DNA from 3 places in the Pseudomonas sp. MDT1-16 genome. Region 1 is predicted to be linked to each of the others. Evidence: predicted binding sites of a transcription regulator. Region 1 holds the regulator's gene; each other region holds the start of a gene.
The links. Region 1 encodes sigma-54, which starts transcription at its own class of promoters, with help from an activator protein. Its sites were predicted from a motif close to ANTGGCATNNANNTTGCTNT; they were not measured.
Positions count from the first base shown of each region.

Region 2: a site for sigma-54 is predicted at 1,396-1,415, ahead of glnA (glutamate--ammonia ligase). Genes of this name have one in related genera too.
Region 3: a site for sigma-54 is predicted at 1,564-1,583, ahead of flgB (flagellar basal body rod protein FlgB). Genes of this name have one in related genera too.

Region 1 covers NZ_CM142717.1:1,245,996-1,249,233, reverse strand. Annotated here, with positions in the region: gene lptA (lipopolysaccharide transport periplasmic protein LptA) at 1-216, shown strand, start outside; gene lptB (LPS export ABC transporter ATP-binding protein) at 216-941, shown strand; gene ACYZT3_RS05510 (RNA polymerase factor sigma-54) at 1,125-2,618, shown strand; gene hpf (ribosome hibernation-promoting factor, HPF/YfiA family) at 2,692-3,000, shown strand; gene ptsN (PTS IIA-like nitrogen regulatory protein PtsN) at 3,013-3,238, shown strand, end outside.
Region 2 covers NZ_CM142717.1:569,280-572,517, reverse strand. Annotated here, with positions in the region: gene thiI (tRNA uracil 4-sulfurtransferase ThiI) at 1-1,180, opposite strand, end outside; gene glnA (glutamate--ammonia ligase) at 1,512-2,918, shown strand; gene ACYZT3_RS02605 (DUF4124 domain-containing protein) at 3,116-3,238, shown strand, end outside.
Region 3 covers NZ_CM142717.1:1,747,572-1,750,809, forward strand. Annotated here, with positions in the region: gene ACYZT3_RS07865 (chemotaxis protein CheV) at 1-517, shown strand, start outside; gene cheR (protein-glutamate O-methyltransferase CheR) at 564-1,391, shown strand; gene flgB (flagellar basal body rod protein FlgB) at 1,626-2,033, shown strand; gene flgC (flagellar basal body rod protein FlgC) at 2,037-2,480, shown strand; gene flgD (flagellar hook assembly protein FlgD) at 2,496-3,224, shown strand.

The DNA.
Region 1 (3,238 bases):
TACCACGCCTCGCAAGACCGTGTCGTGCTGATCGACCGCGCCAAGGTCATCGACAAGGACGGCAACGTGACCCAAGGCGAGAAAATCGTCTATGACACCAACAAAAAGCTCGCCAGCGCCGGTCGCGCTACGGGCAGCAAGGTCACCGAGTCGCGTCCGCGGATCGACATGGTGATCCAGCCGAAAAAGAAAACCGAAGAGCAAAAGGCCCCGTAATGGCAACTCTGAAAGCTCAGCATCTGGCCAAGAGCTACAAGAGCCGTCAGGTCGTGCGCGACGTCAGCCTGTCCATCGACAGCGGTCAGATCGTCGGCCTGCTAGGCCCCAATGGCGCCGGCAAGACCACCTGCTTCTACATGATTGTCGGTCTGGTACAAGCCGATCAGGGCCGCGTACTGATTGACGATCTGGATGTCAGCCACCAGCCTATGCACGGTCGTGCAAAGGCCGGTATCGGCTATCTTCCGCAAGAAGCATCGATCTTCCGCAAACTCTCGGTAGCTGACAACATCATGGCAATCCTCGAGACCCGCAAGGAGCTCGACAAGACCGGTCGTCGCAAAGAGCTGGAAAGCCTGCTGCAGGAATTCCACATCAGCCACATCCGCGACAACCTCGGCATGAGTCTGTCCGGGGGTGAACGCCGCCGTGTGGAAATCGCCAGGGCACTGGCCACCAACCCGAAATTCATCCTCCTCGACGAACCATTCGCCGGCGTGGACCCGATTTCGGTGGGCGACATCAAGCAGATCATCTATCACCTCAAGGCCAAGGGCATTGGTGTGCTGATCACTGACCACAACGTTCGTGAAACCCTGGATATCTGCGAAACCGCCTACATCGTCAACGATGGCCAGCTGATAGCTGAAGGTGACTCTGCCACCATCCTGGCCAACGATCTGGTCAAGGAAGTGTACCTGGGCCATGAATTCCGCCTGTAAGCACTAAGGTGCCTGGCTAGTCGACCGAACGCTTGTCTCGATAAAAATGAATACTTTTTTATTGTTACAGCGCTCTAGGCAAACGTTGCAGTTTCAGGCATATAATTTGCTTATGTTTGGCGCTCCGGCGCCCTGTAGTGGATGGCGCATGTGCGCCGGCGAATAAGGTGTTAAGCCCCTGCCATGAAACCATCGCTAGTCTTGAGAATGGGCCAGCAGCTGACGATGACACCGCAGCTGCAACAGGCCATCCGCCTGCTCCAATTGTCGACCCTGGACCTGCAACAGGAAATCCAGGAGGCCCTGGAGTCCAATCCGATGCTCGAACGCCAGGAAGAAGGCGACGACTTCGATAACGCCGACCCCTTGGCCGACAAAGCGGAACAGCCACCCAACGCCGATGTTTCGGAACCCTCCTACCAGGAAACCGCCCCGACGGTGGACAACCTCGAGGAAGGTGACTGGAACGAGCGCATTCCCAACGAGCTGCCTGTCGACACCGCGTGGGAAGACGTCTACCAGACCAGCGCCAGCAGCCTGCCGAGTAACGATGACGACGAGTGGGATTTCACCACCCGTACATCGGCCGGCGAAAGCCTGCAAAGCCACCTGCTGTGGCAACTGAACCTGGCACCGATGTCCGACACTGATCGCCTGATTGCCGTGACCCTGATCGACTGCATCAACAATCAGGGCTACCTGGACGAAACCCTCGAGGAGATTCTCGAAGCCTTCGATCCGGAACTGGACATCGAACTGGACGAAATCGAAGCCGTCCTGCACCGCATCCAGCAATTCGAACCCGCTGGCATCGGCGCCCGCAACCTGGGCGAATGCCTGCTGCTGCAATTGCGTCAGTTGTCCGCCAAGACCCCTTGGCTGGTGGAGGCCAAACGCCTGGTCACCGATTACATCGACCTGCTCGGCAGCCGCGATTACAGCCAGCTGATGCGTCGCATGAAGCTCAAGGAAGATGAACTGCGCCAAGTGATTGAACTGGTCCAGAGCCTCAACCCGCGCCCAGGCTCGCAGATCGAGTCCAGCGAAGCCGAATACGTCGTTCCCGACGTGATCGTACGCAAGGACAACGAGCGCTGGCTGGTGGAACTGAACCAGGAATCCGTGCCACGACTGCGGGTCAATGCTCAATACGCCGGTTTCGTGCGCCGCGCCGACACCAGCGCCGACAACACCTTCATGCGCAATCAGTTGCAAGAGGCCCGCTGGTTCATCAAGAGCCTGCAAAGCCGCAACGAAACCCTGATGAAAGTAGCCACTCAGATCGTCGAGCATCAGCGCGGCTTTCTTGAATACGGTGACGAAGCCATGAAACCGCTGGTCCTGCATGACATCGCCGAAGCGGTGGGCATGCACGAATCGACGATTTCTCGGGTGACCACGCAGAAATTCATGCATACCCCACGGGGCATATATGAACTGAAATACTTTTTCTCCAGTCACGTCAGCACCTCTGAGGGCGGTGAATGCTCGTCTACGGCGATCCGCGCGATCATCAAAAAACTGGTTGCCGCGGAAAATCAGAAAAAGCCGTTGAGTGACAGCAAGATCGCTGGTTTACTGGAGGCACAAGGCATTCAGGTGGCTCGCCGCACCGTCGCCAAGTACCGCGAATCCCTCGGGATCGCGCCTTCGAGCGAACGCAAGCGGTTGATGTAGAGCCACGCCACAGCGTTCCAGTGGCAGGCATTTCTGCCTGCCGCTTTATGCACTGGCAACGAAGGAGAGCTGTATGCAAGTCAACATCAGTGGACACCAACTGGAAGTGACCGAACCTCTTCGCACCTACATCGGCGAAAAACTCGAACGATTAGAGAGGCATTTCGACAAGATCACCAACGTGCAAGTCACGATGACGGTCGAAAAGCTCAAGCAGAAAATCGAAGCCACGCTGCATATTCCCGGCAATGAAGTGGTCGCAAATGCGGAGCATACCGACATGTACGCGGCGATCGACGCACTGACCGACAAGCTGGATAAACAACTCAAAAAGCATAAGGAAAAGACCCAAAGCCTCCTCCAGGGCGCGACCGGTCGTTAACACTCCCAACCCATGATCCGACTTGAAAGCATCCTGACCCCCGGCCGTTCCCTCGTGAACGTGCCGGGCGGCAGTAAAAAGAAAGCCCTCGAGCAAATTGCCAACCTTATCCACCGCGAAGTGCCGGATCTGGCGATGCAGGATGTCTTCGAGAGTCTGGTCGCCCGTGAAAAACTCGGTTCCACCGGTTTTGGCAACGGCATCGCCATCCCTCACTGTCGCCTGAAGGGCTGCAACT
Region 2 (3,238 bases), 680 kb from region 1:
CCAATTCGTCGATCACGCGATCGATCGGCACCAGTTTGGCGTTCTCGAGCGCACGCTCAAGCACTGCCATGTCGAACTGTTGTTCTTCGTACTCCACGCGCGGACGCTTGGCGTGGGTCTTGGGGTTCACCGAGATGACCCCGCAGTATTCCGGCATGTGCTTGGCGAAGTCGGCAGTACCGATTTCGTTGGCCAGGTCGATGATGTCCTGCTTGTGACTGGCGATCAGCGGACGCAAGACCAGCTTGTCGGTCACGCAGTCGATCACGGACAGGTTCGGCAGCGTCTGGCTCGACACCTGGGAAATCGCTTCGCCGGTGACCAGCGCATCAATGTCCAGCCGATCGGCAATACGGGAAGCAGCGCGCAACATCATACGCTTCAAAACTACACCCATATGACTGTTATCGACTTTACCGAGAATTTCTCCCAGTACTTCCTCGAACGGCACACTCACAAATAACACGCGCTGGGAGCTGCCGTACTTCTTCCAGATGAAGTGCGCGACTTCCATAACGCCCAGTTCATGGGCCCGTCCGCCCAGGTTGAAGAAGCAAAAATGGCTCATCAGCCCGCGGCGCATGATCTGGTAAGCGGCGACGGTGGAATCGAAACCGCCAGACATCAGCACAAGTGTCTGTTCCAGGGCACCCAGCGGATAACCGCCGATGCTGTTGTGCTGGTCGTGGATCACAAACAACCGTTTGTCGCGAATCTCGATACGAACTTCGATTTCCGGCTCTTTCAGCGAAATTCCGGCGGCGCCGCACTGACGACGCAGTTGGCTGCCGACGTATTTCTCGACATCCATCGAGCTGAATTCGTGCTTGCCGGCACGCTTGCAGCGCACCGAAAAAATCTTCCCGGCCAACGCATCACCGAAGTGCTGCTTGCACTTGGCGACGATGTCGTCGAAGTCGCCCAGCGGGTATTCGTCGACCTGCAGGAAATGCGCGATGCCCGGCATGCAGCTCAGGCGCTCGGTCATCTCCTTCAGGGCTTTGGGCTCGCTGACGCGGGTTTCCAGCTCGAGATTGTCCCACACACCGTTCACCACCACAGCCGGGTCCAGGTCGCGGAGCACGGTACGGATGTTTTTGGCCAACTGGCGGATGAAACGCATCCGTACCGGGCGGCTCTTGATGGTGATCTCGGGGAAGACTTTTACGATTAGTTTCATGAAAACAGCGCGCGCTGGGCCAGCCGAAAAAGGGGGGCGCGGATTATAGCGGAAATTGCTCAAGGTTTAACCAGTTAATGTGCAGAAGGTTTTGCGCGCACCAAAACAGGTCATTTGTTGAGTTTAACGCTACATTACGGGGCGCGATTTCCAGTTCTACCCTGCTTTGTTCCTTTATTAAGCGTGATATTGGGGCAAAAAACCCATGGTGGGGCACTGGCATGCAATTTGCTCCCTTGTGAGGCAGGTTGCCTTGGCAGAGTATTCGCGCCGGCATCACCCACATTCCAAGGGCATCCACTACTAAGCCCGAAGCCACCCGGAGGACACTATGTCGAAGTCGGTTCAACTCATCAAAGATCATGACGTCAAATGGATTGATCTGCGCTTCACGGACACCAAAGGCACTCAGCACCACGTGACCATGCCGGCTCGCGACGCGCTGGATGACGCTTTCTTTGAAGAAGGCAAAATGTTCGACGGTTCCTCCATCGCCGGCTGGAAAGGCATCGAAGCCTCCGACATGATCCTGCTGCCGGACGACAGCACTGCCGTTCTCGACCCGTTCACCGAAGATCCAACGCTGATCATCGTTTGCGACGTAATCGAGCCTTCGACCATGCAAGGCTACGATCGCGACCCACGCGCGATCGCCAAGCGTGCCGAGGAGTACCTGAAGTCGACCGGTATCGGTGACACCGTATTTGTGGGTCCAGAGCCTGAGTTCTTCATCTTCGATCAGGTGAAGTTCAAGTCCGACATTTCCGGCTCGATGTTCAAAATCTTCTCCGAACAAGGTTCGTGGATGTCCGACCAAGACATCGAAGGCGGCAACCATGGCCACCGCCCAGGCATCAAAGGTGGTTACTTCCCGGTTCCACCGTTCGACCACGACCACGAAATCCGTACCTCCATGTGCAACGCCATGGAAGAAATGGGCTTGGTCATCGAAGTTCACCACCACGAAGTGGCGACTGCCGGTCAGAACGAAATCGGTGTGAAGTTCAACACCCTGGTAGCCAAGGCTGACGAAGTTCAGACCCTGAAGTACTGCGTACACAACGTGGCTGTCGCTTATGGCCGCACCGCAACCTTCATGCCTAAGCCTCTGTACGGCGACAACGGCTCGGGTATGCACGTTCACCTGTCCATCGCCAAAGATGGCAAGAACACCTTCGCTGGCGAAGGCTATGCCGGCCTGTCCGATACCGCTCTGTTCTTCATCGGCGGCATCATCAAGCACGGTAAGGCCCTGAACGGCTTCACCAACCCGTCGACCAACTCCTACAAGCGTCTGGTCCCAGGTTTCGAAGCACCGGTAATGCTGGCCTACTCGGCTCGCAACCGTTCCGCTTCGATCCGTATTCCTTACGTGTCCAGCCCTCGCGCTCGCCGTATCGAAGCTCGCTTCCCGGATCCGGCAGCCAACCCGTACCTGGCCTTCGCTGCCCTGGTAATGGCTGGCCTGGACGGTATCCAGAACAAGATCCACCCTGGCGATGCTGCTGACAAAAACCTGTATGACCTGCCGCCTGAAGAGGCGAAAGAGATCCCACAAGTTTGCGGCAGCCTGAAAGAAGCCCTGGAAGAGCTGGACAAAGGTCGTGCGTTCCTGACCAAAGGCGGCGTTTTCAGCGACGACTTCATCGACGCTTACATCGCCCTGAAAAGCGAAGAAGAAATCAAAGTACGTACCTTCGTACACCCACTGGAATACGAGCTGTACTACAGCTGCTAATCCGGTAGCGCCGGCTCCACGCGGCGTGACAAAAAGAGGCCTCCTTCGGGAGGCCTTTTTTGTGGGCGCTCGTTCCCACGCTCTGCGTTGGTACAATCATAACGCGGCTGTTTATGTGAGCGGATGTTGGGTAGGTTGGGCTAACCGGCACCACTCGCCTATGCTGCAATCCAACGCGTTCGTTTCTGGTCGATTTTATGGGTCGTGGTTTTCTATTCATCTTGCTGGTGATCGCCCTGCCCGCTGCAGCGCAGATCTATAAGTACACCGACGCCGACGGCAACACCGCCTACAGCAATCAACCGCCCGACGGTGTTAAA
Region 3 (3,238 bases), 500 kb from region 1:
CGACAATCAGTTAGTCGAAATCATCGACGTCGAGAAAGTGCTGGCAGAAGTGGCGCCGACACCGGAAGCGATTTCGGTTGGCGTGGTGGATGTCGAGACTCAGCACAAGGCGTTGTCCTTGCGGGTTTTGACGGTCGATGACTCGTCGGTGGCGCGCAAGCAGGTGACCCGTTGCCTGCAGACGGTCGGTGTCGAAGTGGTGGCGTTGAACGACGGTCGGCAAGCGCTGGATTACCTGCGCAAGCTGGTCGACGAGGGCAAGAAGCCGGAAGAGGAGTTCCTGATGATGATTTCCGACATCGAGATGCCGGAGATGGACGGGTACACCCTCACGGCCGAGATCCGCAGCGACCCTCGCATGCAAAAGCTTCACATCATCCTGCATACTTCGTTGTCGGGTGTATTCAATCAGGCGATGGTCAAGAAGGTCGGTGCCGATGACTTCCTTGCCAAATTCCGTCCTGATGACCTGGCATCCCGGGTAGTCAACCGGATCAAAGCAGCAGACATCAGCTAGGGGCCTTCTGCCCCTGGCGGTTAACACGATTTAAGAGGCGGCATCTTTGTCTACGGGTAATTTGGATTTTGAACAGTTCCGGGTCTTCCTGGAAAAAGCCTGTGGCATTTTGCTCGGTGAAAACAAGCAATACCTGGTCTCGAGCCGTCTCAACAAACTGATGGAACAGCAAGGCATCAAGTCCCTGGGTGAGCTGGTCCAGCGCATCCAGACCCAGCCACGCAGCGGTTTGCGCGAGATGGTGGTGGATGCCATGACCACCAACGAAACCCTGTGGTTTCGTGACACCTATCCGTTTGAAGTCTTGAAGAACAAGGTGCTGCCCGCCGCGATCAAGGCCGCCCCTGGCCAGCGTCTGCGGATCTGGTCGGCGGCGTGTTCGTCGGGTCAGGAACCGTATTCGCTGTCGATGTCGATCGATGAGTTCGAGCGCGTGAACATGGGCCAGTTGAAGATGGGCGTGCAAATCGTTGCCACCGACCTGTCCGGCACCATGCTGACCAACTGCAAGACCGGCGAGTACGACAGCCTGGCCATCGGCCGTGGTCTGTCGCCCGAGCGCCTTCAGCGTTACTTCGACCCGAAAGGGCCGGGGCGCTGGGCCATCAAGGCGCCGATCAAGAGCCGGGTGGAGTTTCGCTCGTTCAACCTGCTGGACAGCTACGCGAGCCTCGGCAAGTTCGACATCGTGTTCTGCCGCAACGTGCTGATCTACTTCTCCGCCGAGGTGAAGAAGGACATCCTGTTGCGCATTCACAGCACGTTGAAGCCAGGCGGTTATCTGTTCCTCGGTGCTTCCGAGGCGCTGAACGGTTTGCCGGACCATTACCAAATGGTCCAATGCAGCCCGGGGATCATTTACCAGGCGAAGTGATTCGTTGACGGTATAAAAAAACGGGAGTCCTCAGGGGCTCCCGTTTTTTTTTGCCTGCGATTTTTGGGAGGCGAGCGGCAGAAAAGCGGCAGGCGGCGGAAATCGGTTGCCGCTTTTCTGGCATTGCCACGTTGCCACTGCCCGCATAGCCCCGGTTTACGGCCTTTTTTGAATTGGCACGCCGCTTGCTATGTCTCTGTTACGAAAAATCAGGTCACCCGAAGGTTTCCCGACATGAGCATCAGCTTCGATAAAGCGCTCGGTATCCACGAACAAGCCCTGGGCTACCGCGCTCAGCGTGCCGAAGTCCTGGCCAACAACATCGCCAATGCCGACACCCCGAACTACAAGGCTCGGGATCTGGACTTCTCGAAAGTGCTCGCCGAGCAGAATGAGAAGACCAAGAGCGGCACTTTCGCCTTGAACATGACCAACAACCGTCATATCGAAGCCGAAGGACTGGGCAATGGCGACGAGTCGCTGCTGTATCGCACGCCGATGCAACCGTCGATCGACCAGAACACCGTGGACGCCCAGCTTGAGCAGTCGAACTACGCGGAAAACGCCGTCGGCTTCCAGGCCAGCTTCACCCTGCTCAACAGCAAATTCAAAGGGCTGGTATCAGCCCTGCGCGGAGAGTAAGCCATGTCTCTATCCAGTGTTTTCAACATTGCCGGTAGCGGCATGAGTGCCCAGACCACTCGCTTGAACACCGTCGCCAGTAACATCGCCAACGCCGAGACCGTCTCCTCGAGCATCGACCAGACCTACCGTGCACGGCACCCGGTATTTGCCACCATGTTCCAGGGCGGCCAGAGCGGCGGCAGCGATTCGCTGTTCCAGAGCCAGGACGCGGCCGGTCAAGGTGTGCAAGTGCTTGGCGTAGTCGAAGACCAGAGCAACCTTGAGGCGCGCTACGAGCCGAACCATCCGGCGGCCGACGGCAAGGGCTACGTCTACTACCCGAACGTCAACGTGGTGGAAGAAATGGCTGACATGATTTCCGCGAGCCGCTCGTTCCAGACCAACGCCGAAATGATGAACACCGCCAAAACCATGATGCAGAAGGTCCTGACCCTCGGTCAGTGATAAGGGGCGACTCAGATGAGTATTACCGATACCACCAGTGGCCCTAGCCTCAAAGACATCTTGGCCAACTCTTCGGTCAAGACCAAGACCAACACCAGTGCCGATGGCCTGGCGTCCGCGACGAACAGCGCCACCGGCAAGCAGTCCCTGGGCAAGGACGCGTTCCTGCAACTGCTGGTGACCCAGCTGAAAAACCAGAACCCGCTCGAACCGCAGGACAACGGTGAGTTCGTGGCTCAGTTGGCGCAGTTCAGTAGTCTGGAAGGGATCACTACGCTCAACACCAGCGTGAGCAAAATTGCCGCCAGCAACAGCTCGTCGCAGGCGTTGCAAGCCTCGTCGCTGGTGGGGCGCTCGGTCATCGCACCGGGAAGCAAAGCCGTGGTCGATACCTCGAAGTCGTTTAGCGGTGAGGTCGTGCTCCCGGCGTCGGTGGCGGGAGTTACGGTGAAGATCACGGACGCGGAGGGCAAGCTTGTTCGCACCATCGATCTAGGGGCTCAGGCAACCGGCAATTCCAGCTTCATCTGGGACGGCAAGGACTCTGCGGGTAAAGCCCTGGCGTCGGGCACTTACACCTTCGCGGCATCGACGACCATCGATAGCAAGGCGGTATCGCTGATCACCAACCTGCCAGCAACGGTCAACAGCGTGACCATCAGCCAGACCGGCGGTGAGTTGATGCTCAATCTGGCCGGGCTGGGCAGCATCGCCCTGTCCAAAGTTAAAACCATTGGTATGTAGAGCCGGCTAACACG